3 regions of the Mycobacterium sp. SMC-2 genome follow, and region 2 is predicted to be linked to each of the others. Evidence: predicted binding sites of a transcription regulator. Region 2 holds the regulator's gene; each other region holds the start of a gene.
What was found. The regulator LexA, encoded in region 2, represses DNA repair genes until DNA is damaged. The targets are predictions, from matches to a motif close to CGAACANNTGTTCG.
Positions count from the first base shown of each region.

Region 1: cofD (2-phospho-L-lactate transferase) is a predicted target of LexA. The motif match lies at 4,655-4,668, and genes of this name have one in related genera.
Region 3: KXD96_RS08535 (error-prone DNA polymerase) is a predicted target of LexA. The motif match lies at 4,837-4,850, and genes of this name have one in related genera.

Region 1 is NZ_CP079863.1:1,928,517-1,938,475, reverse strand. Features, by position in the region: gene manA (mannose-6-phosphate isomerase, class I) at 1-534, opposite strand, end outside; gene KXD96_RS09180 (TobH protein) at 543-1,640, opposite strand; gene KXD96_RS09175 (phosphomannomutase/phosphoglucomutase) at 1,637-3,034, opposite strand; gene KXD96_RS09170 (DUF3499 domain-containing protein) at 3,148-3,597, opposite strand; gene KXD96_RS09165 (metallopeptidase family protein) at 3,771-4,193, shown strand; gene KXD96_RS09160 (WhiB family transcriptional regulator) at 4,218-4,556, opposite strand; gene cofD (2-phospho-L-lactate transferase) at 4,909-5,910, shown strand; gene KXD96_RS09150 (coenzyme F420-0:L-glutamate ligase) at 5,907-7,247, shown strand; gene KXD96_RS09145 (class I SAM-dependent methyltransferase) at 7,258-8,832, shown strand; gene KXD96_RS09140 (NUDIX hydrolase) at 8,829-9,368, shown strand; gene KXD96_RS09135 (NDP-sugar synthase) at 9,431-9,959, opposite strand, start outside.
Region 2 is NZ_CP079863.1:2,657,047-2,667,005, forward strand. Features, by position in the region: gene KXD96_RS12635 (LGFP repeat-containing protein) at 1-1,425, shown strand, start outside; gene lexA (transcriptional repressor LexA) at 1,437-2,135, opposite strand; gene KXD96_RS12645 (LysM peptidoglycan-binding domain-containing protein) at 2,426-2,920, shown strand; gene nrdR (transcriptional regulator NrdR) at 3,058-3,522, shown strand; gene KXD96_RS12655 (peroxynitrite isomerase) at 3,564-4,049, shown strand; gene KXD96_RS12660 (PhzF family phenazine biosynthesis protein) at 4,064-4,750, opposite strand; gene KXD96_RS12665 (alpha/beta fold hydrolase) at 4,798-5,829, opposite strand; gene KXD96_RS12670 (proteasome assembly chaperone family protein) at 5,873-6,844, opposite strand; gene KXD96_RS12675 (serine protease) at 7,013-7,852, shown strand; gene sthA (Si-specific NAD(P)(+) transhydrogenase) at 7,849-9,264, opposite strand; gene KXD96_RS12685 (DUF4192 domain-containing protein) at 9,377-9,959, shown strand, end outside.
Region 3 is NZ_CP079863.1:1,783,439-1,793,397, forward strand. Features, by position in the region: gene KXD96_RS08515 (SDR family oxidoreductase) at 1-1,843, opposite strand, end outside; gene KXD96_RS08520 (histidine phosphatase family protein) at 1,938-2,651, opposite strand; gene KXD96_RS08525 (MaoC/PaaZ C-terminal domain-containing protein) at 2,736-3,608, shown strand; gene otsB (trehalose-phosphatase) at 3,599-4,735, opposite strand; gene KXD96_RS08535 (error-prone DNA polymerase) at 4,866-8,144, shown strand; gene KXD96_RS08540 (nitroreductase family protein) at 8,234-8,872, shown strand; gene KXD96_RS08545 (tRNA (cytidine(34)-2'-O)-methyltransferase) at 8,877-9,341, opposite strand; gene KXD96_RS08550 (bifunctional 2-polyprenyl-6-hydroxyphenol methylase/3-demethylubiquinol 3-O-methyltransferase UbiG) at 9,359-9,959, shown strand, end outside.

The DNA of each region.
Region 1 (9,959 bases), 730 kb from region 2:
GTCGGACTGGTCGTTGAGCAAATCGATGTATGGGTCGAGGTCGGTGACGGCCAGGGCCCGCAGCAGCTCGACGGTGCGAGCGACGGGACGGAATCCGGCCAGCGCCTCGAACGGCTGCAGCGCCACCAGCAATTCGGGTTTGTGCGAGGTGTCGCGATAGTTGCGCACCGGGGAGTGCAGCGGAATGCCCAGCCGCTCCTCACGCAGGTACCCCTCGGCCGCCTGCACCGCGCTCGGATGCGCCTGCAGGGACAGCGGTTCGTCGGCCGCGAGGACCTTGACCAAAAACGGCACCACGTCACCGAACCGGGCGCGCACCCCGGGGCCGAGCTGGCCCTCCGGGTCGGCGACCAGCGCGTCGAGCAGCGAGATCTCGCCGGCGTCCGTTTCCAGCCAGGCCGGGTCGGCCGGATGCGCGCCGAACCAGAGCTCGGCCTCCGGATGGGCGGCCGGGACCGACCGCCCGGTGAATTCGGCTATGGCGGTGCGCGATCCCCAGGCGTAAGTCCGCAAGGCTCCGCGAAGCAGTTCCACTGTTCTATCTATCCCCGCGCCAGGCGCGCGTAAACCGCGGCCATCTCCAGTCGAACGGCCAATACTGCCAGCTGCTCCTCGGCGCTGATCGCGCCACCCAACGCCGGCGCAACCGTCGAGCCGGCCGAGCCGCCGGGTCCGTCGGGCACGTCTTCGGCGGCGAGCAGGTACACGTCGTCGAGCCCGGCGGTGCGGGCGGCCACCACCGACTGTTCGGAAGACAGGGTGAGCGCCAGCACCAACAGCCGCCGCGGCAGCGGCCCGTCGATCTGTTCGTCGTGAAAGAGCGCGTCGGCGGAGCGGAGGCCGCCGGACGCCCCGGCGCGCAGCGCGACGACCGCGTCCGACAGTCCGGTGGCGGCAACCACCTCGTGCGCGGTCCGCAGCAGTACCGAACTGCCGTGCCGGGCCAGCGCCAGCGTCGCGGCGCAGTCACCCGCCAGCGCCACCTGACGGTCGGCCATGCGCGCGGCGATCGTCTTGGCCGGGTTGGTGAACAGCTCGCGGCCCGCGCTGTTGCGCAGCGCCTCGGCGTCCAGCTGGTCGGCCAGCGCCCGCAGATCGATGCTCGCTCGCTGGTCCACCGCTTGCACGACGGCCAGGCCGGCGGCCAGGTACCGGCACAACCCGAACTCGTCGGGGATCGCAAGCCGCGGCGCCAGCACCGCCGCCCGGCCGGCCGTGGAGTCCCGCAGCGGGCCCTCGTACGGGGCGACGACGACGACCCGCGCCCCGCGCCGCACCCCGGTCGAGGCCGCCGTGACCAGCGCGGGGTCGCCGGGATCGTCACCCGCGACGACCAGCACGTCGAGCGGCCCGATCCACGGCGGAACCTCGGCGGTCAGCGCGATCGGCTCGGAAGCCGCACCGCCCACCGTGCCGGCCACCATGGCGCCCGCGGTTTCGGCGGTCCCGCGGCCCGCGACCCAGATCAGGCTGCGCGGCCGGTCCTCGGCCCGCAGCGGATCCAGTGCCCCCTCGTCGATCGCGGCGGCGACTGCGCGCACCTGCGCGCCGGCCGACGACGCCGAGCGCAACAGGCCGTCCCGGTCGGCGGCGAGCAGACCCTCGGCGTCCTCGAAATCGATCGCCCCGACGGCGCTCACGGCGCGGCCCCTGCGGGCGCGGACTGGGCGCGGATCTCCGCGCTGATCTGGGCGACCACCGCGTCGACTTCCTCGGCGCTGCGCGCCTCCACGTTGAGCCGCAGCAACGGCTCGGTGTTGGAGCTGCGCAGGTTGAACCAGCTGCCGTCGCCCAGGTCGACGGTCACCCCGTCGAGGTGGTCGATGGAGTGGATCCGGCCGCCGAAGGACTTCAGCACCGCCTCCGTGCACAGCGACGCGTCCGCCACCGTGAAGTTGATCTCGCCGGACGATTCGTAGCGCTGATAGTCGGCGGTCAACTCCGACAACGGCCGGTCCTGCTCGCCGAGGGCGGCCAGCACGTACAGCGCCGCCAGCATCCCGGAGTCCGCGCCCCAGAAGTCACGGAAGTAATAGTGCGCCGAGTGTTCGCCGCCGAAGATGGCGCCGGTTTCGGCCATCATCGCCTTGATATAGGAGTGCCCGACGCGGGAGCGCAGCGGTGTGCCGCCGCGCTCGGTGACCAGCTCGGGCACCGCCCGGGAGGTGATCACGTTGTGGATGATCGTGGCGCCGATCTCGCGGCCGAGCTCGCGCGCGGCCACCAGGCTGGTCACCGTCGAGGGCGACACCGGCCGGCCGCGCTCGTCGACGACGAAGCAGCGGTCGGCGTCCCCGTCGAAGGCCAGCCCGATGTCGGCGCCGGTGTCGCGCACGTAGGCCTGCAGGTCGGCCAGGTTGGCCGGATCCAGCGGGTTGGCCTCGTGGTTGGGGAACGAGCCGTCGAGCTCGAAGTACAACGGCAGCAACGTGATCGAGTCGATCGCGCCGAGCACCGCGGGCGCGGTCAGACCGGCCATGCCGTTGCCGGCGTCCACCGCCACCCGCAGGGGCCGCAGCCCCGAGGTGTCCACCAGCGAACGCAGGAAGGTCCCGTAGTCGTCCAGCACGTCGCGGTCGGTGACGGTTCCGGGTCGTCCGTCGTAGCGCTCGACCCCGGCGATCACCTGCTCGCCGATGGTGCGCAGGCCGCTGTCGGCGCCGACCGGCTTGGCGGCCGCCCGGCACAGCTTGATGCCGTTGTAGGCGGCCGGGTTGTGGCTCGCGGTGAACATCGCGCCGGGGCAGTCCAGCAACCCGGAGGCGAAGTAGAGCTGGTCGGTGGAGGCCAGGCCGATGCGCACGACGTCGAGGCCCTGGCCCGTCACGCCGGAGGCGAAGGCCGCGGCCAGCGTGGGCGAACTGTCGCGCATGTCGTGACCGATCACCGCCTGCCGGGCGCCCTCGCCGCGCATCAGCGTGGCGAACGCCGCCCCAAGGGCGGTGACCAGCGGCTCGTCGAGCTCTTCACCGACCAGCCCTCGCACGTCGTAAGCCTTGACGACACGGTGCACAGTCGCGGCGAGCCGAGACATGCGGGGGCCTCCTGACGCCATCGATTCCTTCGCCTCTTGGCCGTCAGCCTATCGGCCCCCGGGAAACACCGGACCGCAGACGGTGCGCGGGATTGCGCACGGCGCCGGAACGGCTAGTCACTGGGGTCGGGCAACACCCGCAGATGCCCGCGGCGCCGGCCGGAACGCTGTTCGGGCGGCGCGAGCACACTGCTGCTGGGCGCGGTGGCCCCGCCGTGATGCAGGTGCGGGTCGACGAACCCGTTGAGCGGCGCGCCGGTTGCGCCATGGGGCACGGCGCGCTCGCCGGGGCCGCCCTCGCGCACCGCGTCGGCCAGGGCGACCAGGTCGTCCTCGTCGGGATGGGTGGGCTCGAAATTCAGCGGACCGGCGTGGCGCACGAGATCCCACCCGCGGGGTGCGGTGATCCGGCCGGCGTGGCCGACGCACAGGTCCCACGAATGCGGTTCCCGCGCGGTCGCGAGTGGCCCCACCACGGCCGTCGAGTCCGAGTAGACGAACGTCAAGGTCGCCACGGCGTAATGCGGACACCCGGGCCGGCAGCAGCGACGGGGAACGTTCACGAGCGAAAGGCTATCGTGCGCAAACGCCGGTGAAGCGCCGGACACGCGCAACCGCTCGCCCCCCGATGTTCAACCGTTACCATCGGCGCGTGGGCGATTCGCGCAGCTCCCCGCGGAGGGATCGGTCCCAGGGCCGGTTCGCATCCCACCGGTCCTCCCGGCGCGGCCGCGATATGCGCGGTCCGCTGCTGCCCCCGACGGTGCCCGGGTGGCGCAGCCGGGCCGAGCGGTTCGACATGGCGGTGCTGGAGGCCTACGAACCCATCGAGCGGCAGTGGCAGGCCCGCCTCGCCGAACTCGACGTGGCGGTCGACGAGATCCCCCGTATCGCGGCCAAGGATCCCGACAGCGTGCAGTGGCCGCCCGAGGTCATCGCCGACGGGCCGATCCCGCTGGCGCGATTGATCCCGGCCGGCGTCGACGTCCGCGGAAACGCCACGCGGGCGCGAATTCTCTTGTTCCGCAAGCCGATTGAGCGACGGGCCAAGGACACCGTCGAGCTCGGTGATTTACTGCACGAAATACTGGTGGCCCAGGTGGCGATCTACCTCGATGTGGAACCGTCGGTCATCGACCCGACGATCGACGACGAATGACACCGACGCGTAGGCGCCTTCGCGTCAGATGATGCCGCGCTTGAGGCGGCGGCGCTCGCGCTCGGAGAGACCGCCCCAAATGCCGAAGCGCTCGTCGTGCTCTAAGGCGTACTCCAGGCACTCATGACGTACCTCGCACCCCAGGCAGATCTTCTTGGCCTCCCGGGTGGAGCCGCCCTTCTCCGGGAAGAACGCCTCCGGGTCGGTCTGGGCGCAGAGCGCGCGGTCCTGCCACTGGTCCGCGATGGGCAGCTGCATCGGCTCGGGCTCGAATGCGACTGGCGCATCAGGAACCACGGTCAAGTGCGGCCGGGCCGGTCGGACCGGCGCTGAGCCAATAGGGGTGTGCGGCGTGCTCGCCATGACTCCTCGAAGATGTTCGTAAGACATACGGTCGTCCGCCTCCTCAGTTTCATTGAGAGAGTGAGTGGTTCCCACTTTTCTGATGTGTACAGACAATTCGAACAAGTGAGCGAATCTCGGTCTGCGACACCGGAACCGGCCGGCCAACCGGGAAATGACACTGTTGTGATTAGACACGGGTTATTCTGCCGGGTCAAGCTTTACGGCGCATTTCCATACCATCTCGTGACCGAATTACGGCGTTTCCGTTGTTTTGTGCGTTCGGCGTGTCGGTCACACCGCCCACGACTAGGCTTAATAGCCGCGTCACGGGCCCGACACCGAACGGTTGCCGGGCAGTACTGTCGTCCACGTGAAGGTCACCGTTCTGGTGGGTGGGGTTGGCGGCGCCCGCTTCCTGCTGGGTGTTCAACAGCTGCTCGGGCTGGGTCAGTTCGAAACGCAACAGCACCCAGACGCGGGAGCCGGCAACCACGAACTTAGCGCAATCGTCAACATCGGCGACGACGCTTGGATTCACGGACTGCGGATCTGCCCGGATTTGGACACCTGCATGTACACCTTAGGTGGAGGCGTAGACCCGGAGCGCGGGTGGGGTCACCGCGACGAAACCTGGCACGCCAAAGAGGAATTGGCGCGCTACGGTGTGCAGCCGGACTGGTTCGGCCTCGGCGACCGGGACATCGCCACTCACCTGGTGCGCACCCAGATGCTGGGCGCCGGCTACCCGCTGTCGCAGATCACCACCGCGCTGTGCGACCGCTGGCAACCCGGCGCCCGATTGCTGCCGGCGAGCGACGACCGCTGCGAGACGCACGTGGTGATCACCGATCCGGAGAACGGCACCCGCCGGGCAATCCACTTCCAGGAGTGGTGGGTGCGCTACCGGGCCGGCGTGCCCACCCACAGCTTCGCCTTCGTCGGCGCCGAAAAGGCCACCGCCACAACTGAAGCTGTGGCGGCCATCGCCGACGCCGACGTCATCCTGCTGGCGCCGTCCAACCCGGTGGTGAGCGTCGGCGCCATCCTGGCCGTCCCCGGGATTCGCGCCGCGTTGCGCTCGGCGACCGCCCCGATCGTCGGCTACTCGCCGATCATCGGCGGAAAACCATTGCGCGGCATGGCCGATGCGTGCCTGAAGGTCATCGGGGTCCAATCCACCGCGGAGGCGGTCGGCCGGCACTACGGGGCGCGCCGCGGCACCGGGATACTGGATTGCTGGCTGGTGCACGAGGGCGATCACGCCGACATCGACGGCGTTGCGGTGACCGCCGTGCCGCTGTTGATGACCGACCCGAAGGCGACGGCCGAGATGGTGCGCGCCGGGCTCGACCTTGCGGGCGTCACCCCGTGACCGAACACGGCACCGGCGCGGCGATCGAGATCCTGCCCGTCGCCGGGCTTCCCGAATTCCGGCCCGGCGACGACCTCGGCGCGGCGCTGGCCGCGGCCGCACCCTGGCTGCGCGACCGCGACGTCGTGGTGGTGACCAGCAAGGTGGTGTCCAAGTGCGAGGGCCGGCTGGTGCCCGCGCCGCGCGACGCCGAGGAGCGCGACCAACTCCGGCGCAAGCTGGTCGAGGACGAGGCGGTGCGGGTGCTGGCGCGCAAGGGCCGCACGCTGATCACCGAGAACCGCATCGGCCTCATTCAGGCCGCCGCGGGCGTGGACGGATCCAACGTGGGCCCCGACGAACTGGCGCTGCTGCCCCTCGACCCGGACGGCAGCGCCGCGGCGCTGCGCGCCGGGCTGGCCGAGCGGCTCGGCGTCGACGTCGCCGTGGTCATCACCGACACGATGGGCCGCGCCTGGCGCAACGGCCAGATCGACGCGGCGGTGGGCTCGGCCGGTCTGGCTGTGCTGCACGGCTATTCGGGAACCGTCGACCGCCACGGCAACGAACTGGTGGTCACCGAGATCGCGGTCGCCGACGAGGTCGCGGCGGCGGCCGACCTGGTGAAGGGCAAGCTGACCGCCGTGCCGGTGGCAGTGGTGCGCGGCCTTGCGGTGCCCGACGACGGCTCGACGGCCCGGCAGCTGTTGCGGCCCGGCGAGGAGGACCTGTTCTGGCTCGGCACCGCCGAGGCCCTCGAGATGGGTCGCCGCCAGGCCCAGCTCTTGCGCCGATCGGTGCGCCGCTTCAGCGCCGAGCCCGTCGCGCCGGAGCTGATCGAGGCCGCCGTCGCCGAGGCCCTCACCGCGCCGGCCCCGCACCACACCCGCCCGGTCCGGTTCGTCTGGCTGCAGACACGCGACGTCCGAATGCGGTTGCTGGACCGCATGAAAGACAAGTGGCGGTCCGACCTCGCCGGCGACGGCCGTCCCGCCGACTCGGTGGAGCGGCGGGTGGCGCGCGGTCAGATCCTTTACGACGCACCCGAGGTCGTCGTCCCCATGCTGGTCCCCGACGGCGCGCACACGTATCCCGACGCCGCCCGCGCCGACGCCGAGCACACCATGTTCACCGTCGCGGTCGGGGCGGCCGTGCAGGCCCTGCTGGTCGCGCTGGCCGTGCGGGGGGTGGGCAGCTGCTGGATCGGCTCGACGATATTCGCCGCCGACCTGGTGCGCGCCGAGCTCGAATTGCCCACCGATTGGGAGCCGTTGGGCGCCATCGCGATCGGCCACCCCGAAGAACCCGCCGGCCCGCGCGGCGCGGCGGACACCGGGGATTTGTTGATCCGCAAGTGATACTGGGCCGATGAGATTCGCGGGCAAGGCGCCGGCGTCCGCCGACAAGGCTCGCGGCGGCTACTACACGCCCGCGCCCGTGGCCCGCTTCCTGGCCCGCTGGGTCCGCGAGGCCGGACCGCGCGTCCTGGAACCCTCCTGCGGTGCCGGCGCGATCCTGCGCGAGCTGGCCGCCCTCGGCGGGCGGCCCCACGGCGTCGAGCTCGTCGCCGAGGAGGCCGTCAAGGCACGGGAATTCGCGCCCGTCGACGCAGCCAACCTGTTCACCTGGCTCGCCAGCACCGAGCCCGGCGGGTGGGACGGGGTAGCCGGGAACCCGCCCTACATCCGGTTCGGCAACTGGGCGCCCGAGCAGCGCGACCCCGCGCTGGAGCTGATGAACCGCGCGGGCCTGCGGCCCAGCCGCCTGACCAACGCTTGGGTCCCCTTCGTGGTGGCGAGCTCGATCCTGGTGCGCGACGGCGGGCGGGTGGGCCTGGTGCTTCCCGCCGAGTTGCTTCAGGTCGGCTACGCCGCGCAGCTGCGCGAGTTCCTGCTGACCCGGTTCACCGACATCGTCCTGGTGACGTTCGAGCGGTTGGTGTTCGACGGCATCCTGCAGGAGGTCGTGTTGTTCTGCGGGGTCGCCGGCGCCGGGCCCGCCCGGATCCGCACGGTCCACCTCACCGACGCCGACGGGCTCGCCCACGCGGACCTGGACGTCGAAGGGGCACCCGCGCTGCTGCACGAGGACGAGAAGTGGACCAAGTACTTTCTGGACCCGGCCGCGATCCGGCAGCTGCGAACGCTCAAGGGGTCGACGGCCATGACCCGCCTCGGGTCGGTCGCCGGGGTGGACGTGGGCATCGTGACGGGCCGCAACAGCTTCTTCACGTTCACCGACGCGCAGGCCCGCGAACTCGGGCTGCTGCCCCACTGCGTCCCGCTCGTCTCGCGCGGCGCGCAGCTGTCCGGATTGGTCTACGACACCGACTGCCGGGCAACCGATGTCGCCGCCGGGCACCGCGGCTGGCTGCTCGACGCGCCGCGCGACCCCGTGGATCCCGCCCTGGCCGCACACATCCACGCCGGTGAGGCGGCCGGCGTGGACCGCGGCTACAAGTGCTCGATCCGCACGCCGTGGTGGACCACGCCGTCGCTGTGGATCCCGGACCTGTTCATGCTGCGCCAGATCCACCTGGCTCCGCGGCTGACCGTCAACGCCGCGGCCGCGACGAGCACCGACACCGTGCACCGGGTCCGGCTCGCCGCGGGTGTCGACGCGGCCGCGCTGGCCGCGGCGTTCCACAACAGCGTGACGTTCGCCTTCGCCGAGATCCTCGGGCGCAGCTACGGCGGGGGCATCTTGGAGCTCGAACCCCGCGAGGCCGAGCAGCTGCCGATTCCGCCCCCGGCGTTGGCCGGCCCCGAGCTCGCCTGTGACGTGGACCTGCTGTTGAAGGCCGACGAGATCGAGAAGGCGCTCGACCTCGTCGACCGCCATGTGCTGATCGACGGGCTGGGGCTGCAGACCGAGGTGGTGGCGCGGTGCCGCGCGGCCTGGGTCTCGCTGCGCGACCGCCGGAAGCGGCGGGGTTCGCGGTGAGCGTCCGGGAGTCGGCGATCTCACTGCTGTCCGACTGGCGGCCCCCCGACGCCGCGCAGGATTCGTTGCGGCACGCGGTCCTGGCCTTCGTGCTCGCCCGCCCGGACGCGTGCCGCCGCGCGTGCGTGCCCGGCCATGTCACCGCCTCGGCGCTGGTGCTCGACCACACCGGCGGCCAGGTGCTGTTGACTCTGCACCGCCGCCTGGGCCGCTGGGTGCAACTGGGCGGCCACTGCGACGATGACGACGACGACATCGTCGCCGCCGCGCTGCGCGAGGCCACCGAGGAGTCCGGCGTCGCCGGTTTGCGCATCGAGCCCCGGCTGGCCGCCGTGCACGTCCACCCGCTCACCTGCTCGCTGGGCATGCCCACCCGGCACCTGGATCTGCAGTTCGTGGCGCACGCGCCGGCCGGCGCGCAGATCGCGATCAGCGACGAATCGGAGGACCTGCGGTGGTGGCCCGCCGACGCGTTGCCACCCGGCACCGACCGCGCGCTGGCGTATCTGGTCTCGCGGGCCACCGGTCGAGCGTGACGGCAACGTCACGCTCGGGCTCGAGCGTGACGGTAGCGTCACGCTCGGCGCGATAGCGGGCCTCAGACGTCGGACGAGTAGCGGATCCCGCCGTCGGGAATCGAAACGCCGGGCCAGACCCGGGCGCCGCGCAGCAACTCGCAGCGCGCTCCGATGTCGGCGCCGTCGCCGATCACGCCGTCGCGGATCAGCGCCCGCGGGCCGATGCGCGCGCCGAAGCCGATGATGGAGCGCTCGATCACGCTGCCGGCCTCGACCTTGACGCCGTCGAAGATCACCGCGCCGTCCAGCCGGACGCCGGGGCCGATCTCGGCACCCCGCCCGACGACGGTGCCGCCGATCAGCACCGCGCCCGGCGACACCGCCGCGCCGTCGTGCACCAGCTGCTCGCCGCGGTGACCGCGCAGGGCCGGGGAGGGGGCGATCCCGCGCACCAGATCCGCCGAGCCCCGGACGAAGTCCTCCGGCGTGCCCATGTCGCGCCAGTAGCTGGAGTCGACGTAGCCGCAGACCCTGACGTCGGGGTCGGCGAGCAGGGCCGGGAACACCTCGCGCTCCACCGACACCTCCCGGCCGAGCGGAATCCGGTCG
Region 2 (9,959 bases):
GCCAACGGCAAGGTGTATTTCAGCCCGGCCACCGGTGCGAACGCGATCGAGAACAACATCCTGGCCAAGTACGAGTCACTGGGCGGACCGGCCGGCGACCTGGGTTTCCCCACTTCAAACGAGTCCGACGGCGGCATCCCGTCCAGCCGCGTCGTCACCTTCTCGGGCGCCGATAAGCCGGTGATCTTCTGGACTTCCGAGCGCGGCGCGTTCGTGGTGCGCGGGGCCATGAAGGCGGCGTGGGACAAGCTCCGCGGCCCGGCCGGCAAGCTGGGCGCGCCCGTCGGGGACCAGGCCATGGACGGCGACGTGGTCTCCCAGCAGTTCGCCGGCGGCAAGATCTCGTGGAACCGGGCGAAGAACACGTTCAGCACGGACCCGGCCAATCTGGCGCCGCTGCTGTCCGGCCTGCAGGTGTCGGGGCAGAACCAGCCGAGCAGCTCGGCAATGCCCGAACATCCCAAGAACTTCACGTGGCAGTGGTGGTGGTTGCTGGCCGGCGTTCCTGTGCTGGTGCTGCTCGTCTTGGCGGGGTTGGTGGCCTTCGGTTGGCGCCGGCGTCGCGCCGCGCGCGCAGGCAGCGCCTACGAGCCGTACGGCGACCTCGATGTCGGTTACGCCGCCGCGGGTGACCAGCACTGGGGACACGACGACGTCACCACCGAGCAGTTCGGCCGTCAGCCGGAAGCGGCCGACGCCCACGCCCCCGGTCGGGTCAGCTGGAGCCGGGGCGGCGCGGACGAGGGCCAACTCGGGGTCGACGAGAACCCCGACGCGGTGGACACCGACTCCTTCTCCGTGGTCTCGCCGGCGGACATGTCGGAGGCGGGCTACCCCGAAGCCGAATACGCCGAACCGGAGTACGCGGAAGCCGAATACGCCGAACCGGAATACGCCGAAGCCGAATACGCCGAAGCCGAATATGCCGAAGTCGAGTATGCCGATGAGACGCACGACGCCGCCCGCGAAGCAGAGCGCGCGGAGGACGACTACGTGGAGGCCGAATACCTCGACGTCGCGGTGCCGCACATGCCTCCGGAAGCCGAGTCCGGCGACGGCGGCCCCGAGCCCGAACATCCGGATGTTGCCGCACCGCACGTCTCCGCGGACGTTGCCGAGGCCGAGGCCCCCGCGCCGGAAGTGATCGCGCCCGAGGCGGCCGCCGCAACCCAGCAGCGCGGCGGGCGGCACGCGGCCGCGGATGACGAGGCCAACGGCGCGGGGGCCGGCCCGCCCGGGCGCCCGACCATCCACCTGCCGCTCGACGACCCCTACCAGGTGCCCGACGGATACCCGATCAAGGCGAACGCCCGCTTCGGGCTGTACTACACGCCGGGCAGCGAGCTCTACCACGACACGCTCGCCGAAATCTGGCTGTCCAGCGAAGAAGTGGCGCAGGCCAACGGCTTCGTCAAGGCGGACTGACCCCGTCGGGGCTAGACCTTGCGGATCACCGTGACGACCTTGCCGAGCACGGTCGCCTCATTGCCGGGAATGGGATCGAACGCCGGGTTGTGCGGCATCAGCCACACCTGACCGCCCGCGCGCTTGAACGTCTTCACGGTGGCTTCGCCGTCGAGCATGGCCGCGACGATGTCGCCGTTGTCGGCGACGTTCTGCTGTCGCACCACCACCCAGTCGCCGTCGCAGATCGCCGCCTCGATCATGGAGTCACCGACGACCTTGAGCAGGAACAGCGTGCCCTCGCCGACCAATTCGCGCGGCAGCGGAAACACGTCCTCGACGGCCTCCTCGGCCAGGATGGGTCCACCGGCCGCGATGCGCCCGAGGACGGGTACGAACGTCGGCTCCGGCAGGGCGTCCGAGCCGGCGACTTCGGTGGCCGGTGCGGCCACCCCGTCATCGGCGCCGCGGACATCAACCGCCCGGGGGCGGTTCGGGTCGCGACGCAGGTATCCCTTGCGCTCGAGGGTGCGCAGCTGATGAGCCACCGACGATGTCGACGTCAGACCGACGGCGTCACCGATCTCCCGGATGCTCGGCGGGTAGCCGCGGCTGGTAACAGACGCGCGAATGACGTTCAGAATGGTGCGCTGCCGTTCGGTCAGCGATGAATCCACGGCGTGCAGCCGACCGTCCGCGCCGGCCGATGAGGTGTCCTTGCTGTCGCTCATGGCACTGAATGTAACCCCACCGGGCCCAAGAATCAAACATGTGTTCGACTAGCGTGTCGTGTTGCCGCGCTATCCGCGAAACCGCACGCCGACCCCGTTAATCACAAAGGTGTAACTCTTCGGCGGATCGGGTATTTCAGCCGCATGTCAACCCTGGCGACCACGAACTTGTCGGTGGCGTGGTCTAGCGTTCGACTCGTGCGACACGCTTCGCTCACATGTTCGGATTTCGAACACACGAGCGATACAGTCGAACAGCTGAGCGAATCGAGTTGACCGGAGGAACGCAGATGACAACCATCCACATGTTGGCGCCGCGCACCGGCAGCCTTCGGCGCCCGGTCAACGGGCCGGTCCAGGGGATTCGTTACGGCCGGGACGGGCTGGCCTGTTCCCGCCGGCCCGGTCCGCCGCGGCCGGCTGGAGCGCCCACGCGCTACCACGGCACCGGCGTCGCGATGTCCGGCGCGCCTCACCGCAGGCGCCCCGTCACGGTGGCGACCACCATCTGGCTCGCGCTGGCCGCCGGCGCGATCACCCTGTGGCTGGGCCTCGTCGGCAACGTCGGTCAGGTGCTCAACGGCGACTCCGGGAGTTCGGCCGCTCATGTGCCCGACAAATTGGCCGTCGTGCGCGTAGAGGCGGGGGAGTCACTGCAAGACGTCGCGCACCGGGTGGCCCCCGACGCGCCGGCCCGCCAGGTCGCCGACCGCATCCGCGAACTCAACGACATCAACTCGCCGGCCCTGGTGGCGGGCCAGACGCTGATCGCCCCGGTCGGCTGACGACCGCGCCGCTAACAGCCCTGGACCTCAGCTTGGCGGGCTCCGACGCTTCGCGTCCGCATTACCCGGGCGGGTGGGCGCGCGGGTACGCTCGAAGTGCTGCGGTACCTGGTTGTTGGCACGGCGAAGGAGCGGTCATGCATTGCCCGTTCTGTCGCCATCCCGATTCCCGGGTGATCGACTCGAGGGAAACCGATGAAGGGCAGGCCATTCGGCGCCGCCGGTCGTGCCCCGAGTGCGGACGGCGGTTCACCACGGTGGAGACCGCCGTGCTGGCCGTGGTCAAACGCAGCGGCGTCACCGAACCGTTCAGCAGGGAAAAGGTCATCAGCGGTGTGCGCCGGGCCTGTCAGGGCCGCCAGGTGGACGACGATGCGCTGAACCTGCTGGCCCAGCAGGTCGAGGACGCCGTGCGTGCCGCGGGTTCGCCAGAGGTCGCCAGTCATGAGGTCGGCCTCGCCATCCTCGGCCCGCTGCGCGACCTCGACGAAGTGGCGTACCTGCGGTTCGCGTCGGTGTACCGATCCTTCGAATCCGCGGAGGATTTCGAGCGCGAGATCCAGGCGCTGCGCGAACACCGCCAGGTCACCACACCGAGCTGACGGCCCGGCTCGCCGCACCTCGCCGGGGCTAGTCTCGTTTCATGCCCACCGACTTGCATCCCGATCTCGACGCCCTGGCACCACTTCTCGGCACGTGGGTCGGCCAGGGCGCGGGTGAATACCCGACGATCCAGCCCTTCGACTATCTCGAAGAAGTGGTCTTCTCCCACGTCGGCAAGCCGTTCCTGGCGTACTCGCAAAAGACCAAGGCGCCGGCCGACGGCAAACCGTTGCACGCCGAGACCGGATACCTCCGGGTGCCGCAGCCCGGCCACGTCGAACTGGTTCTGGCCCACCCGAGCGGCATCACCGAAATCGAGGTGGGCACGTACACGGTCAACGGCGATGTGATCGAGATCGAAATGTCCACCACGGAGGTTGGGCTGACCCCGACCGCCAAAGAGGTGAACGCCCTTGGCCGTTCCTTCCGCATCGACGGTGACGAGCTGTCGTATTCGGTGCGGATGGGCGCGGTCGGGCAGCCCTTGCAACACCACCTCGCCGCGGTGCTGCGTCGACAGCGCTGAGCCGGCGCCGGGGTTCAGTCCAGGTGCGTCACACCGTCATTGACGACGCGGCCGGACACCCCCACCCAGCCCTCGGCGTTCCACGTCGTCTCGATGATCGATCCCTTGCCCTGGGTGATGTGCAGGTCGCGGCTGAGGTAGTCGGTGATTCGCATCGCGGCCGAGCCGGTCGCTTCGTCTTCCGGCACACCGAGGTTGGCGGCGAACATGCGGGCGCGCAGCGATCCGCCGGACCGGTCGGTCCAGGCCCACAGGTAGTGCGCCGTGTCGTCGGGAAAATCGCCCGGGTCGGCCGCGAGAAGGTCAACGGCTGAACCGAATTCGTGCAGGGCTACCTCGGGCGCCCATTCGCAGCGAGCGCTGATGCGGGTGCGGTCGCCGGTGTAGCTCACCTGCACGAGGCCGGCCGGCACCTGCAGCGTCTTGATCGGCGTACCGTTCTCGCGCAACCACCACGATGCGCCGACGGTCGGATGCCCGGCGAAGGGAAGCTGGGTTTGCGGTGTGTAGATGGTGGCGCGCGCGGTGGACCCGCCGGCGGCGGGAAGCTCGACGAATACCGTTTCGCTGTAACCTAGTTGGGCTGCCAGCCGTTGGCGGCGCGCGGGTTCCACCCGGCTGGCGTCGACCACACCGAGCAAGTTACCGAAATTGCCGTTCTGGTCGGTGAACACCCGCAACACCGCCACGTCTATACCCATGGCCCGACTGTACGACGCCGCACGGACCGGCAGCGAATGAATTTTGGTCAGGTAGCGCTGCGTTCGTCGGAGCCCATGGCGTTCAGCACGGCGACGCGGGTGGGCGCGGGGCCGCTGACGGCCTTTTCGCCGCCGCCGCTGCGCAGCAGCGCGCGCAGGGCGGCCTGATCGTGTTCGGCGGGCGCGGTGGTATCGATGAAGCGTTCGACGACGTCGATGAAGCGGACTGGGTCGTCGTGGAAGGGGAAGTGGCCGGAGCCTTCGAAGATTTCGAGGCGGGACCCGGGCATCGCGGCGTGCGCCATCCACGCGTGGCGGACCGGGACGACCACATCCTTGGTGCCCCAGACGATCTGTACCGGGATGGCTTGGGTCAGATAGCACCGATCGAGCATGGTGACGATCTGCCCGCGCCAGTCCACCACCGCCCGCAGGGTCCGGCTGAAAGCCGCCGAGGCCGTCGGCTCCGGCAGGTCATCAAGGATCCGCAAGACGTTGGGCAGGTCGCGGCCCAGGCCGGTCGATCCGATCGCCAGGCCCGCTATCCGTCCCGCCAGCTGAACCGCCGGCAGTACGAGGGGGAGCCGCAGCAAGGCCAGGGCCTCGCTGCCCATCGGCAACGAGGCCAGCCGGAGCGCGACGTTGACGTCCTTGGTGACGCCGCCGGCCGCGACCAGGATCAGCCGCTCGACCAAATGCGGGAACTGGTAGGCGAATTGCATGGCCACGCCGCCGCCCAGGGAATGACCGACCACCGTCACCCGCTCGATGTCGAGCACGCTGAGCAGGTCGCGCATCCCGTTCGCGTAGGCGGCGACCGAGTAGTCGGCGCGCGGTTTGTCGGATCGGCCGTGGCCCAGCAGGTCCGGGGCGATGACCGTGAACCGCTGAGCGAGCTTGGCCTGCACGGTATTCCAGGTGGTGGAGTTGTCGCCGATCCCGTGGACCAGCAGGATCGCCGGCCCGTCACCGGCGATTCGGTAGGCCCGGCGGTAGCCGTGGATGGTGCGGAACTCCAGGCGGGGTGCGGCCACCTCGCGCACCGGGCGGAGAGTGCTCTTGCGCTTCCGCTCGGTCATCTCGCACCTCGGTGTCGGGCCGGGCCGAGGCCGGGCGGAAAGGTCAGACCTGGTCGCCGTCGTCGCGCTTCTTCTCCGCCTCTTGGGCGAGGAATCGTTCAAACTCGGCGCCAAGCTCGTCGCCGCTAGGCAGGTCCTCGTCGCGAGTCAGTAACGACCTGTTCTCCTGAGCGTCGATGAAGGCATCGTACTGGCGCTCGAGCGCGGTCACCACTTGAGCAACCTCCGCGCTCGCCTCGACCTGCTCGTCGATCTTGGTGCGGATAATCGCCGCCGCTTCGGTCAACGCCGTCAGCGGCAGCTCGAGCGACGCGGTCTTGGCCACTTGCGCGAGCAACGCCTCGGCGGCGGCCGGGTAGTCGGTCTGCGTCAGGTAGTGCGGCACGTGCACGGTGTAACCGACGACCTCGTGGCCGTGCTGGGCCATCCGGTATTCCAACAAATTCGACGCGCTGCCGGGAACCTGGATCTCGGAAATCCACGGCGTGAACTCGGCGATCAACTCGGGGTTGTTGGAGTGCGCGGTCATCGTGATGGGCCGCGTGTGCGGAACCGCCATCGGGACGGTGCCCAGGCCGATGGTCTGGCGCACGTTCAGCCGCTCGGCCAGCAGGCGTACCGCGGTGATGAACCGCTCCCACTTCAGATCCGGTTCCATGCCGGCGAGCAGCAGGAAGGGGGTGCCGACGGTGTCGCGCAACGCATACAGGCTCAGTTCCGGGTCGTCATAGTTGGTGAAGTGATCGGTTTTGAAGGTCATGAGCGGCCGCCGCGACCGGTAGTCCAGCAATTCGTCGATGGCGAAGGACGCGACCAGCTCGGTGTCCAGAGCAGCCTTCAGATGCGACGAGGCCAGCCGGATCGCGTGGCCGGCATCCGAGAAGCCCTCCAACGCGTGCACCAGCACGGGGCCGCGGCCATCCGACGTCGACAACTGCGGCGCCGGTCGCTCGAGCTCGTACATGCCGGCCTGTCCCGGCTGGTGGTACTGCTCCTGCGGGTCCTGACTAGCCATCGGGATCGCCTCCTCTCGAGGGGTCCATCCAGGGTGCCCTACCAGTGTCCCCCGAATCAGGGGGCACCAATATCAAACAGCGGTGTGAAGTTCGGGTTTTAATCTGCAAGCGAACGCCTCGGGAGGCGCGCGACGCGTCGCAATCTGCTTGCCGCCCAGGTGTCAGGCATGATGAAACCGATGCGCGCGCCGACCCTGATGCTGTGCCTAGTGGTCGCCGTGGCGACGTCGGTGACGTCGTGCAAACGGCCGCCCGGTGATCATGCGTCGGCCCCGCCGGCGCCCCCTCCGCGGAGCAGCGCGCCGGTCCAGCGGCTCGGTCAGCCTCAGCCAAGCGCGGTGGCGGGGCCGATGGACCCGGACAAGCGCGTCGGCGCCATCTTCATCGACGGTGGGCCCCTGCACGTGTGCACGGGTTCGGTGGTGCATTCGGTGGGTGGGAACCTCATGATGACCGCGGCGCACTGCCTGGCCGGGGCCACCAAGATCACCTTTGTGCCGGGTTTCGCCGGTGACGCCCCGCCCGCCCCGGCCGACGTGTGGAAGGCCGACGCCGTCTACCTCGACCCCCGCTGGACCGCCAGCAAGGATCCCAACGCCGACTATGCGATCGCACGGCTGAGTAACGACGCCGGGGGTACGGTCGAGTCCCACGTCGGCCTGGCGCTGACGCTGGGCACGGCTCCCCCGCCCGGTAGTCACGTCACTGTGATGGGATATCCCGCCGGCGTCGGCGGCGCGCCCATCGGGTGCCAGGCCAGCACGTCGTTGACCGAGGGCGGGTTCCCCTCGTTTCCGTGCGAGGGCCTGGTGGACGGCACCAGCGGCGCACCCTGGGTCAGCGGCACCACGCTCACCGGGGTGATCGGCGGTTTCGAACGCGGCGGGTGCGCCACGGACGTGTCGTATTCCGCGCCGTTCGACGCGCAGACCGCGCAGTTGCTGGCCCGCGCCGACGCGGGCGGACCCGGCGACGCGGTTTCCGGCGAACTCGACGACAGCTGTTAGCGGCGGAACTGGCTGAGCGCGCGCATCTTGTTCGTCACATCCAGAGCGGCGACCTTGTAGGCCTCCGAGAAGGTCGGATAGTTGAACACCGCGTCGACCAGGTAGTCGACGGTGCCGCCGCAGCCCATCACGGCCTGACCGATGTGCACCATCTCGGTGGCGCTGGTGCCGAAGATGTGCACCCCGAGCAGCTTGCGATCCTCGGTGGACACCAGCAGCTTGAGCATGCCGTAGGAGTCGCCGGCTATCTGTCCGCGGGCGAGTTCCCGGTACCTGGCCACCCCGACCTCGTAGGGGATCGCGTTCTTGGTCAGCTCCACCTCGGTGGCCCCGACGTAGGAGATCTCCGGGATGGAGTAGATGCCGATCGGCTGCACTTCGGTGATGACGTCGGTGGGCTCTCCGAAGGCGTGATAGGCGGCCAGCCGGCCCTGTTCCATGGAGGTCGCGGCCAGCGCGGGGAAGCCGATCACGTCGCCGACGGCGTAGATGTGCGGGACCTTGGTCTGGAAGAAGTCGTCGACGAAGATCCGCCCGCGGTTGTCGGCCTCGAGCTCGGCGTTCTGCAGGTCGAGGTGGTCGGTCTGGCCTTGCCGCCCGGCCGAATACATCACCGTCTCGGCGGGGATCTGCTTGCCACTGGCCAACGTGGTGACGGTGCCCGCCGAGCCGACGTCGACCGCGGTCACCTCCTCGCCGAACCGGAACGTCACCGCCAGGTCGCGTAGGTGGAATTTCAGGGCCTCCACCACCTCGGGGTCACAGAACTCCAGCATCTCGCTCCGCTTCTCCACGACGGTGACCTTGGTCCCCAGCGCGGCGAACATCGACGCGTACTCGATGCCGATCACACCGGCGCCGACCACCACCATCGAGGTCGGCAACGATTTGAGGTCGAGGATCCCGTCGGAGTCCAGCACCCGGTCCTCGTCGAACTCGACGCCGGCCGGCCGCGCCGGCCGCGTGCCGGTGGCGATGACGATGTATTTGCCGGAGACGGTTAGCTTTTCGCGACGGGAGGGGTCTTCCACCTCGATGGTGTGCGGGTCGACGAACCGCCCGTGGCCCAGCAGCAAGTCGATGCGGTTGCGCATCAACTGGTTGCGCACCACGTCAACCTCCTTGCCGATCACATGCTGGGTGCGGGCCAGCAGGTCGGCCGGGGTGATCTTCTCTTTGACGCGGTAGCTTGCGCCGTACAGTTCGCGCTGATTCATCCCGGTGAGGTAAAGGACGGCCTCGCGCAAGGTCTTTGAGGGGATGGTGCCGGTCTGGACGCACACGCCGCCGAGCATCTGACCGCGTTCGACGACCGCGACCGACTTGCCGAGCTTGGCCGAGGCGATGGCGGCCTTCTGCCCGCCGGGCCCCGAGCCGATGACCACCATGTCGTACTCTTGCGCCGAACTCATGGGGGTAACAGTAGATCAGCAGAACTCACAGTGCTGGGTTCATGCACAGGCCCGGGAGTCCACCTATTCCCGCGAACTCCGGCTGACGGTGCGGGCCGCGAGCGTGGAGCCCATGACAACGCATCGACCTGACTTCAAACTGAACCGACCCGGCGCCCTCATCGCCGCACTGCCGGCCGTTCTCGGCTTCGTTCCCGAAAAATCATTGGTATTGGTGTCTTTGGACGGTGGCGACCTGGGCGCGGTGATGCGGGTCGACCTCTCCGAGGAGCTCGCCACCCGGGTCGCACACCTGGCGGAGGTCGCCGCCACGGCCAGGCCGGATGCCGCGATCGCTGTGGTCGTCGACGCGGAGGGAGCGCACTGCCCTTGCTGCAACGAGGAGTACCGGCAGCTGTGCGACGCGCTCGCAAAGGCGCTGGCGGAGCACGATATAGAGCTTTGGGCCGCCCATGTGGTCGACCGGGTCGCGCTCGGCGGGCGCTGGCACTGTGTGGACGGCTGCGGCGCGAGCGGCGCGGTCGACGATCCGTCGGCGTCGCCGCTGGCGGCCGCGGCGGTGCTCGACGGCAGGCGGCTCTACGCGCGCCGCGCCGACCTGCAGGCGGTCATCGCGGTCGAGGACGCGGCGCGCAGCGCGGGATTGACCGCCGTCATCGATCGGCAGGCGACCCGGCGCCGGGCGGCCATTCGCG
Region 3 (9,959 bases), 870 kb from region 2:
AACCCAGGTAGAGCTGGTGCAGGATGCGCCGGGACGTCCGCGGGGCGAAGTAGTTGCCGACCTCGGCGAGCGTGCCCAGTGGGGTGTCGATGCGCGCCGGCTTTTCCACCAGGCCGCGCACCACCATGGCGGCCGCGCGTTCCGGGCTGATCGCGGGCACCGGGTTGAGCCGGTGCGACGGCGCGATCATCGGCGTACGAACCAGTGGCATATGGATATTGGTGAACGTGATGTGGTCGGACAGCGTCTCGGAGGAGACCACGTCGGCGAACGCGTCCAGCGCCGCCTTGGTGGGCAGGTACGAGCTGTACTTGGGGTTGCGCGCCTGCACGCCGGCGCTGGAGACGTTGACCACGTGACCGAAGCGGCGCTCGCGCCAGTGCGGCAGCAGCGCCAGCACCATCCGCACGGCGCCGAAGTAGTTGACCGCCATCACCCGCTCGTAGTCGTGCAGGCGGTCGCATGAGTTGATCACCGAGCGGCGGATCGACCGCCCGGCGTTGTTCACCAGGTAGTCGACGTGGTCGAAGCGGCCCAGGATGTCCTTGATGGTGTGCTCGACCGAGGTGGAATCGGTGACGTCACAGGTGAAGGCGTGGGCGTCGCCGCCGCCCGCGCGGATCTCGGCGACCAGTTGATCCAGCGCGTCGGCGCTGCGGGCCAGCGCGAACACCGTCGCCCCGCGCTCGGCCACCGCGATCGCCGCCGCGCGGCCGATGCCGCTGGACGCACCGGTGATGATGACGTGCCGGCCGTGCAGCGGCCCCTTCGGATCGTCCCGGCGGGCCCGGTCCGGGTCGAGGTGCTCGGCCCAGTACCGCCACAGCTTGGGCGCGTAATCCGAGAACTCGGGGAGGTCAATGCCCTTGCCCCGCAACACCTTCCGAGTCTGATCGCTGACGAAGGTGGGCTTGAGGTCGACGAGGTCGAAGACCTCGGCCGGGATCCCCAACTGGGTGGCCGCCATGTTGCGCAGCACCCTGGCCCGCCCGCGCACCTTCAGCACCGGCGCGGCGACCGAGCCGGGCAGCGACCCGCGCGCCGGCGGCAGGCCGGCCGCCTTGGCGACGCCGCGGTAGATGCCGCGCAGCCCAACGGTTTTGGGAGAGGTGAGGTGGAACGTGCGGCCGTCGATGCCGTCGCCACGCATGAGCGCGACGAGCGCGTCGGCGACGTAGTCGACCGGCACGATGTTGGTGCGGCCGGTGTCGGGCAGCAGGATGGGCGTCACCTTGGGCAGGACCGCCAGCCTGGCCAGCACCCCGAAGAAGTAGTACGGCCCGTCGATCTTGTCCATCTCCCCGGTGCGCGAGTCGCCCACCACCACAGCCGGGCGGTAGATCCGGTAACGCAGTCCGGGCGCCGACCGCACCAGCTGCTCGGCCTCGAACTTCGTCCGGTGGTACGGGGTCGGCAGCCGCTGGCCGACGTCGAAGTCGTCCTCGGTGTACTCGCCGGGGAAGTCGCCCGCCACGGCGATCGAGGACACGTGGTGCAGCGTGGCGCCCAGCCGCCGCGCCAGTTCGATGACGGCGCGGGTGCCTTCGACGTTGGTGGCCCGCTGTTCGGCTTCGCCCGCGGTGATGTCGTAGACGGCCGCGCAGTGCACGACGTGGTCGATCCCGCCCAGCTCGGCGATGGTCTCGTCGGTCAGCTGCAGCTCCGGCAGGCCGGCGACCAGCGGCTTTGCCCGCTCACCCCACTCGGCCGCGAGCCGTTCGAAGCGACCCAGGGACTGCCGCCGGACCAGCACCCACACCCGCGCATCGGGCTCGGCTGCCAGCAGACGACCCACGACGCGGCGACCAATAAACCCGGTACCGCCGGTAACGACATAGCGCATGCAGCCATCGTGGCGGCTCGCCGCCGCCCGCGTCAACTACCTATGGTCGCGACCCGCTTCGCCCGGCTACGCCGCGCTTGCGGTCGCCACGCGGTCAACTGTGGAAGTCGCGGATGCCGTCCCAGTCCACCAGGGTCCACCCGGTTATCGGGTTGCCGGTGATCACCACGCGCCCGATGTTGGGCAGCGGGTGGCTGGTCAGCAGCGTGTTCTTGGCGTTCTTCGCGTTCATCAGCGTCCAGTACTCGATGGCGAACTTGTGCGAGAACACCACCGGGTTGTGCTGGCCGCTGTTGTAGACCTTCTGGATGGCGGCGGTGAATTGTTCGTTGAACTGCTTGCCGCTGATCGACCCCGGGATGCTGTTCTGCATGTCGCCCCTGAGCCAGTCCGCCGGGGCCAGCAAATACGTCGCGGCCTCCTGGGCGATCGGCTTGCCCTCGAACCAGCCGGCGTTGATCTCCTGAATGCCTTGCAACACCTCGACCTGCTTACCCAGCTCGGAGGCCAACGGCGCCGCGGTCTGCTGGGCTCTGGCCATGGTGGAGGCGTAGACGCCGTCGTAGTCCTTATGGCCCGCTTGGTGGGCGACCTGCTGGGCCTGCCCCTTGCCCTCGGGGGTCAGGCCGACCCCGGGCACCGAGGTGTCGATGACCCCGCTGACGTTGCTCTCGGACTGGGCGTGCCGGATGAACGTCACCGTGATGCTGCGCGCCTGTGGTGATCCGCCACAGGCGCCGACGATGACGACCGCGACCAGCGCCGCGACCGCCTTCGAGACGCTGGAGACCAAGCTGCGCTTCGGCATGGGAGATAGCCTGCCCTGCCGACGGCATCGGTGGGAAGGGTTTGCGATGGTTAGGTGGAGAAAATACTTGCGAAGGAGGCTCAGATGGCGATTGACCCGAGTGCCGTCGGCGCGGTGACCGAACCGATGCTTTTCCAGTGGACCGACCGGGACACGATGCTGTACGCGCTCGGCGTGGGCGCCGGCGTCGACGACCTGTCGTTCACAACAGAGAACAGCCATGGCATCGACCAGCAGGTGCTGCCGACGTACGCGGTGATCTGCTGCCCGGCCTTCGGCGCGGCCGGCAAGATCGGGACGTTCAACCACGCCCTGCTCTTACACGGATCGCAGGGTATTCGGCTGCACGCGCCGCTGCCGCCCGCGGGGAAGCTGTCGGTGGTCACCGAGGTCGCCGACATCCAGGACAAGGGCGAGGGCAAGAACGCCATCATCATGCTGCGCGGCCGCGGCACCGATCCGGACTCGGGTGCGCTGATCGCGGAAACCCTGACCACGCTTGTCATTCGCCAGGCGGGCGGGTTCGGCGGACAGCCGGGTCAGCGGCCGACCGCACCGGAATTCCCGGATCGCGAGCCCGACGCTCGCGTCGCGCTGCCCACCCGGGAGGACCAGGCGCTGATCTATCGGCTCTCCGGTGACCGAAACCCGCTGCACAGCGATCCGTGGTTCGCCCGGGAGATGGCCGGGTTCCCCAAGCCGATCCTGCACGGGCTGTGCAGTTATGGGGTGGCGGGCCGCGCGCTGGTCGCCGAGCTCGGCGGCGGGATCGCGGCCAACATCACCTCGATCGAGTCGCGGTTCACCTCGCCGGTGTTTCCCGGCGAGACGCTGACCACGCTGATCTGGCGCACCGAGCCGGGCAAGGCGGTGTTCCGCACCGAGGCTTCGGGGGCCGAGGGCTCCGGCAGTCGGGTCGTGCTCGACGACGGCGCCGTGGAATACGTTCAGGGCTGACCGGACAGCCGGCGTGCCAGCCGCGCGGTGAACTCGGTGGCCTGCGCGGGGCTGTCCAGCGCGAACCGCGCCGCGGTGGCGCGGTCCCCGTCTTCGTAGTGCCGCACCAGGATTGGCACACCACCGTCGCGGACCGCGTCGAACGCGTCCTCGTCGGTGATGTCGTCGCCGAGATAGACCGGCGTGCGGGGGTCCGAGCCGGAGCCGGTCAGGTGATCGAGCACCCAGCGCAGCGTTTTCCCCTTGTCCCAGTCCAGGTCTGGGCGCAGCTCGATGACCTCGCGGCCGGTGGTCACCCGGAGACCGTCACGACGGCCCGCCGCGCGCACCGCGGCCGCCACCTCGCCGACCCGGTCGCGCGCGGCGTTGCGGTAATGAGCGGCGACCCCAAAGCGCTTGTGCTCCACCACCACACCGGGGATGGTGCCCAGTCGCTCGCGCAGCTCGCCGGCCGCGGCGTCCAGCACCGGTATGGCCGCCGCGGCGGCGTCGTTCTGGTGGTGCGTGCCGTCGGGCGCGGTCAGCTCGAAACCATGGCTGCCGGCATACCAAATCCCCTGCACGCCTACTCGTTTCGTCACGTCGGCCAGATCGCGGCCCGACAGCACCGCGACCGGGCAGCGCGCGGCCAGCTGCCGCAGCGCCTCGGTGGCGCCGGCGACCGGGGTGGCCGCGTCGGGCTCGCTGACGATTTCGGACAGCGTGCCGTCGAAGTCGAAGAACACCGCCGGCCGGCGCGCGGCCAGGTCGTCCAGGGCGGTCAGCGCGTCGGGCAGCTGCGACATCCGGCGGTCCCCGGTGCGCACGGCGACCTCGCGGAGGTCGGCGACCACCGCGTCCGCGCCGGCGTCTAGCAGCGCGTCGCCCCGGCCCGCCCGGTCGACGCCGATGACCAACGCGAATCCGGCGGCGCGCGCGGCCTCGACGCCGGCTTCGTCGGCGGTGACGACCGCGCACCGGCCGGGCCGGACCTGCAGTCGCCGGGCCGCTTCCAACGGGTCCTCGGTGTAGACCGCGGTGCCTACCCCGATCTCGCGCAGCCGCCCTTCCAGGGTGGGGTCGGACGCGTCGAACAGCACCGCGTCATGGCGGCGCGGGTCGATGGTGACCGGTCCCGGCTGTGGCATGACCCCACCTTCTCACGGTGGTCGGCCCGGCCGAGCGTCGGTCGGTGCCGCTTGCGGCGGCGCTCGCCGAACAACAACACCGAGTCCTGCCCGAGGCAATTCGAACACACATTCGATAGACTGGCGCGCTGTGGGCTGGTTCAACGGGCCGCCGAGTTGGGCGGAGATGGAGCGGGTGCTCGACGGCAAGCCGCGCCATGCCGGCGTGCCGGCGGGGCCGGGGGAGGACGCCCCCTTGTCGTCCAAGCGCGGAACGTACCGGCCGCCGGACGGCCCGCGGGCGGCCCGCTCGTCCGTTCCATATGCCGAGCTGCACGCGCATTCGGCGTTCAGCTTCCTCGACGGGGCCAGCACGCCGGAGGAGTTGGTCGAGGAGGCTGCCCGGCTGGGGTTGCGCGCCCTGGCGCTGACCGACCACGACGGCCTGTACGGCGCGGTGCGGTTTGCCGAGGCGGCCGCCGAACTCGAGCTGCGCACCGTGTTCGGCGCCGAGCTGTCCCTGGGGGCCGGGGCCCGCACCGAGACGCCGGATCCGCCCGGCCCGCACCTGCTGGTGCTGGCCCGCGGCCCGGAGGGGTATCGGCGGCTGTCGCGGCAGCTGGCCGCCGCACACCTGGCCGGCGGGGAGAAGGGCAAGCCGCGCTATGACTTCGACACGCTGACCGAGGCGGCGGGCGGGCACTGGCACATCCTGACCGGGTGCCGCAAAGGCCATGTGCGCCAGGCCCTGTCGCAAGGGCCGGGCGCGGCGGGGTTGGCGCTGGCCGACCTGGTGGACCGGTTCGGCGCGGACCGGGTCAGCATCGAGCTGACCCACCACGGTCACCCGCTCGACGACGAACGCAACGCGGCGCTGGCCGCGCTCGCGCCGCGCTTCGGCGTCGGCGTCGTCGCCACCACCGGGGCGCATTTCGCGGGGCCGTCGCGGCGCCGGCTGGCCATGGCGATGGGCGCCATCCGGGCGCGGCAGTCCCTGGACACCGCCGCCGGATGGCTGGCCCCGCTGGGGGGTTCGCACCTGCGGTCCGGCGAGGAGATGGCCCGGCTGTTCGCTTGGTGCCCCGACGCGGTGAGCGCCGCCGCCGGGCTCGGCGAGCAGTGCGCGTTCGGGCTGGCGTTGATCGCCCCGCAGCTGCCGCCCTTCGACGTGCCGCCCGGGCACACCGAGGACAGCTGGCTGCGGCAGCTGACCATGGCGGGCGCGCGGGACCGCTACGGGCCGGCCGAGCGTGCGCCGCGGGCCTACACCCAGATCGAGCACGAGCTGAAAGTCATTGCCGGGTTGCGTTTTCCGGGCTACTTCCTAGTGGTGCACGACATCGCCCGGTTCTGCCGTCAGAACAACATCCTGTGTCAGGGCCGGGGGTCGGCGGCCAACTCCGCGGTCTGCTATGCCCTCGGCGTCACCGCGGTGGATCCGGTGGCCAACGAGCTGTTGTTCGAGCGATTTTTGTCGCCGGCCCGCGACGGGCCGCCCGACATCGACATGGACATCGAGTCCGACCAGCGCGAGAAGGTCATCCAGTACGTCTACGACAAATACGGCCGCGACTACGCCGCCCAGGTCGCCAACGTCATCACCTATCGGGGCCGGATCGCGGTGCGCGACATGGCCCGTGCCCTGGGCTTCTCGCAGGGCCAGCAGGACGCGTGGAGCAAGCAGATCGGCCACTGGAACGGGCTCGCCGACTCGCCGGACGTCGAGGGCATTCCGCCACAGGTGGTCGATCTGGCAAACCAGATCCGGAACCTGCCGCGGCACATGGGGATCCACTCCGGCGGCATGGTGATCTGCGACCGCCCGATCGCCGACGTGTGCCCGGTGGAGTGGGCGCGCATGGCGAACCGCAGTGTGTTGCAGTGGGACAAAGACGACTGTGCGGCAATCGGCTTGGTGAAATTCGACCTGCTCGGGCTGGGCATGCTCAGCGCGTTGCACTACGCCATCGACCTGGTGGCCGAGCACAAGGGCATCGAGGTGGACCTGGCCAAACTCGACCTCTCCGAGCCGGCGGTGTACGAGATGCTGGCCCGCGCCGATTCCGTGGGCGTGTTCCAGGTGGAGTCGCGAGCGCAGATGGCCACGTTGCCCAGGCTCAAGCCCCGGATCTTCTACGACCTGGTGGTGGAGGTCGCGCTGATCCGTCCCGGACCCATCCAGGGCGGGTCGGTGCACCCCTACATCCGCCGGCGCAACGGCCTTGACCCGGTCGTCTACGACCACCCGTCGATGGAGCCGGCGCTGCGAAAGACGCTGGGGGTGCCGCTCTTTCAGGAACAGCTGATGCAGCTCGCGGTCGACTGCGCCGGCTTCTCGGCCGCCGAGGCCGACCAGCTGCGCCGCGCGATGGGCTCCAAGCGCTCGACCGAACGCATGCGACGGCTGCGCGGCCGGTTCTACGACGGCATGCGTGCGCTGCACGGCGCCCCCGACGACGTGATCGACCGGACCTACGAAAAGCTGGAGGCCTTCGCCAATTTCGGCTTCCCGGAAAGCCACGCGCTGAGTTTCGCGTCGCTGGTGTTCTACTCGTCCTGGTTCAAGCTGCACCACCCGGCGGCGTTCTGCGCGGCGCTGCTGCGCGCGCAGCCGATGGGCTTCTATTCGCCGCAGTCGCTGGTGGCCGACGCGCGCAGGCACGGCGTGACGGTGCACGGCCCTTGCGTCAACGCCAGCCTGGCGCACGCCACCCTCGAGAATGCCGGAACGGAGGTGCGCCTGGGGCTGGGCGCCATCCGCCACATCGGTGACGACCTCGCCGAGCGGCTGGTGCAGGAACGAAAAGCCAACGGCCCCTTCGCTTCCCTGCTCGACCTGACCACGCGGCTGCAGCTCTCCGTGCCCCAGGCCGAGGCGCTGGCCACGGCCGGGGCTTTTGCCTGCTTTTCCATGTCGCGGCGCGAGGCGCTGTGGGCGGCCGGGGCGGCCGCCAGCCAGCGCCCGGACCGACTGCCCGGCGTGGGCTCGTCGTCGCACGTCCCGGCGTTGCCCGGGATGAGCGAGCTGGAACTGGCCGCCGCCGACGTGTGGGCCACCGGCGTCTCCCCGGACAGTTATCCGACGCAGTTCCTGCGGGCGGACCTGGACGCGATGGGCGTGGTGCCCGCCGAGAAGCTGCTGGAAGTGCCCGACGGCGACCGCGTGCTGATCGCCGGTGCGGTGACCCATCGGCAGCGGCCCGCGACGGCCCAGGGGGTGACGTTTCTCAACCTCGAGGACGAGACCGGGATGGTCAACGTGCTCTGCACGCCGGGGGTGTGGGCGCGGCACCGCAAGCTGGCGAACACGGCGCCGGCGCTGCTGGTGCGCGGCCAGGTCCAAAACGCCAGCGGCGCAGTCACCGTCGTCGCCGAGCGGCTGGGCCGCATCACGCTGGCGGTCGGCTCGAAGTCGCGCGACTTCCGGTGAGCCTTTCGCCGAGTGTGAAGCTCTTGCGAAAAACGCGGCGAAATTTCGCAGCAGCTTCACGTTCGGTGAGGGGCGGTAGTCTCGCCGACATGACCCTCAACCTGTCCGTCGACGAAGTCCTGACCACCACCCGCTCGGTCCGCAAGCGCTTGGACTTCGACAGGCCGGTCGGCCGGGAGATCCTGATGGAATGCCTCGAGCTGGCGCTGCAGGCGCCGACCGGTTCCAATTCGCAGGGCTGGCAATGGGTGTTCGTCGAGGACGCGGAGAAGAAGAAGGCGATCGGCGACGTCTACCTGAAAAACGCCCGGGGCTACCTGAGCGCGCCGGCGCCGCAATACGGCGACATCCGCGGGGAGCGGATGGGCAAGGTCCGAGACTCGGCGACCTACCTCGCCGAGCACATGCACGAGGCGCCGGTGTTGTTGATCCCCTGCATCGCAGGCCGCGAAGACTCCTCGCCGTTGGGCGGCGTCTCGTTCTGGGCGTCGCTGTTCCCGGCGGTGTGGAGCTTCTGTTTGGCGCTGCGCTCGCGCGGGTTGGGGTCGTGCTGGACGACGCTGCACCTGCTCGGTGGCGGTGAAAAGCAGGTCGCCGACGTGCTGGGCATTCCCTACGACACGTACAGCCAGGGCGGGCTGTTCCCCATCGCCTACACCAAGGGCACCGACTTCCGCCCGGCCAAGCGGCTGCCCGCCGAGCAGCTCACGCACTGGGATAAGTGGTAGCGATTCAGACGGCTCCCGGGTAGCCGTGCTGTCGCCAGGCCTCGTAGACGGCGACGGCCGCGGCGTTGGCCAGGTTCAGCGAGCGGCGGCCGGCCAGCATCGGGATGCGCACCTGCTCGGTGATGTGCGCGTCGGCCAGCGTCGCCTCATCCAGCCCGGTGGGTTCGGGCCCGAACAGCAACACATCGCCCGCCCGGTATTCGACGTCGGCGAACAACGTGGGCGCGTGTGAGGTGAACGCGATCACCCGGGCCGGTGACAGCGCCTCCCACGCGGCCGCCAGCGACGCGTGCACGGTGACCGAGGCCAGGTCGTGATAGTCCAGCCCGGCCCGCCGCAGCTTGGGTTCGGACAGGTCGAATCCCATCGGCTCTACCAGATGCAGTTCGCAGCCGGTCGCCGCCGCCGTCCGGATGGCGTTGCCCGTGTTGGGGGCGATGCGCGGCGAGTAGAACATCAGCTTGAACACAACGCGATAATGGTCGCATGGTCGAGCAGAGCCTCTGGATGCAGAAAGTCGCGGTCGATCCCGGTCATTCGCACTGGTACATCGAGCGGTTCCGGGCCATGGCCCGCGCCGGCGACGACCTGGCCGGCGAGGCCCGCTTCGTGGACGCGATGGCGCCCCGCGGCGCCCGCATCCTCGACGCCGGCTGCGGCCCCGGCCGACTGGGCGGGTACCTGACCGCCGCCGGTCACCACGTCGTCGGCGTCGACGTCGACCCGGCCCTGATCGAAGCCGCCGAACATGATCATCCCGGTCCGCGCTGGCTGGTCGGCGATCTCGCCGAACTCGACCTGCCCGCCCGCGGCATCGCCGAACCGTTCGACGTGATCGTGTCCGCCGGCAACGTGATGACGTTCCTCGCGCCGAGCACCCGGCGCCGGGTGCTGGGCCGGCTGCGGGCCCACCTCAGAGACGACGGTCGCGCGGCGATCGGCTTCGGCGCCGGCCGCGACTACGAGTTCGGCGAGTTTCTCGACGACGCGGCGGCCGCCGGGTTGAAGCCCGACCTGCTGCTGTCCGCGTGGGACCTGCGACCGTTCACCGACGACTCGGATTTCCTCGTCGCAGTCCTGCGGCCGG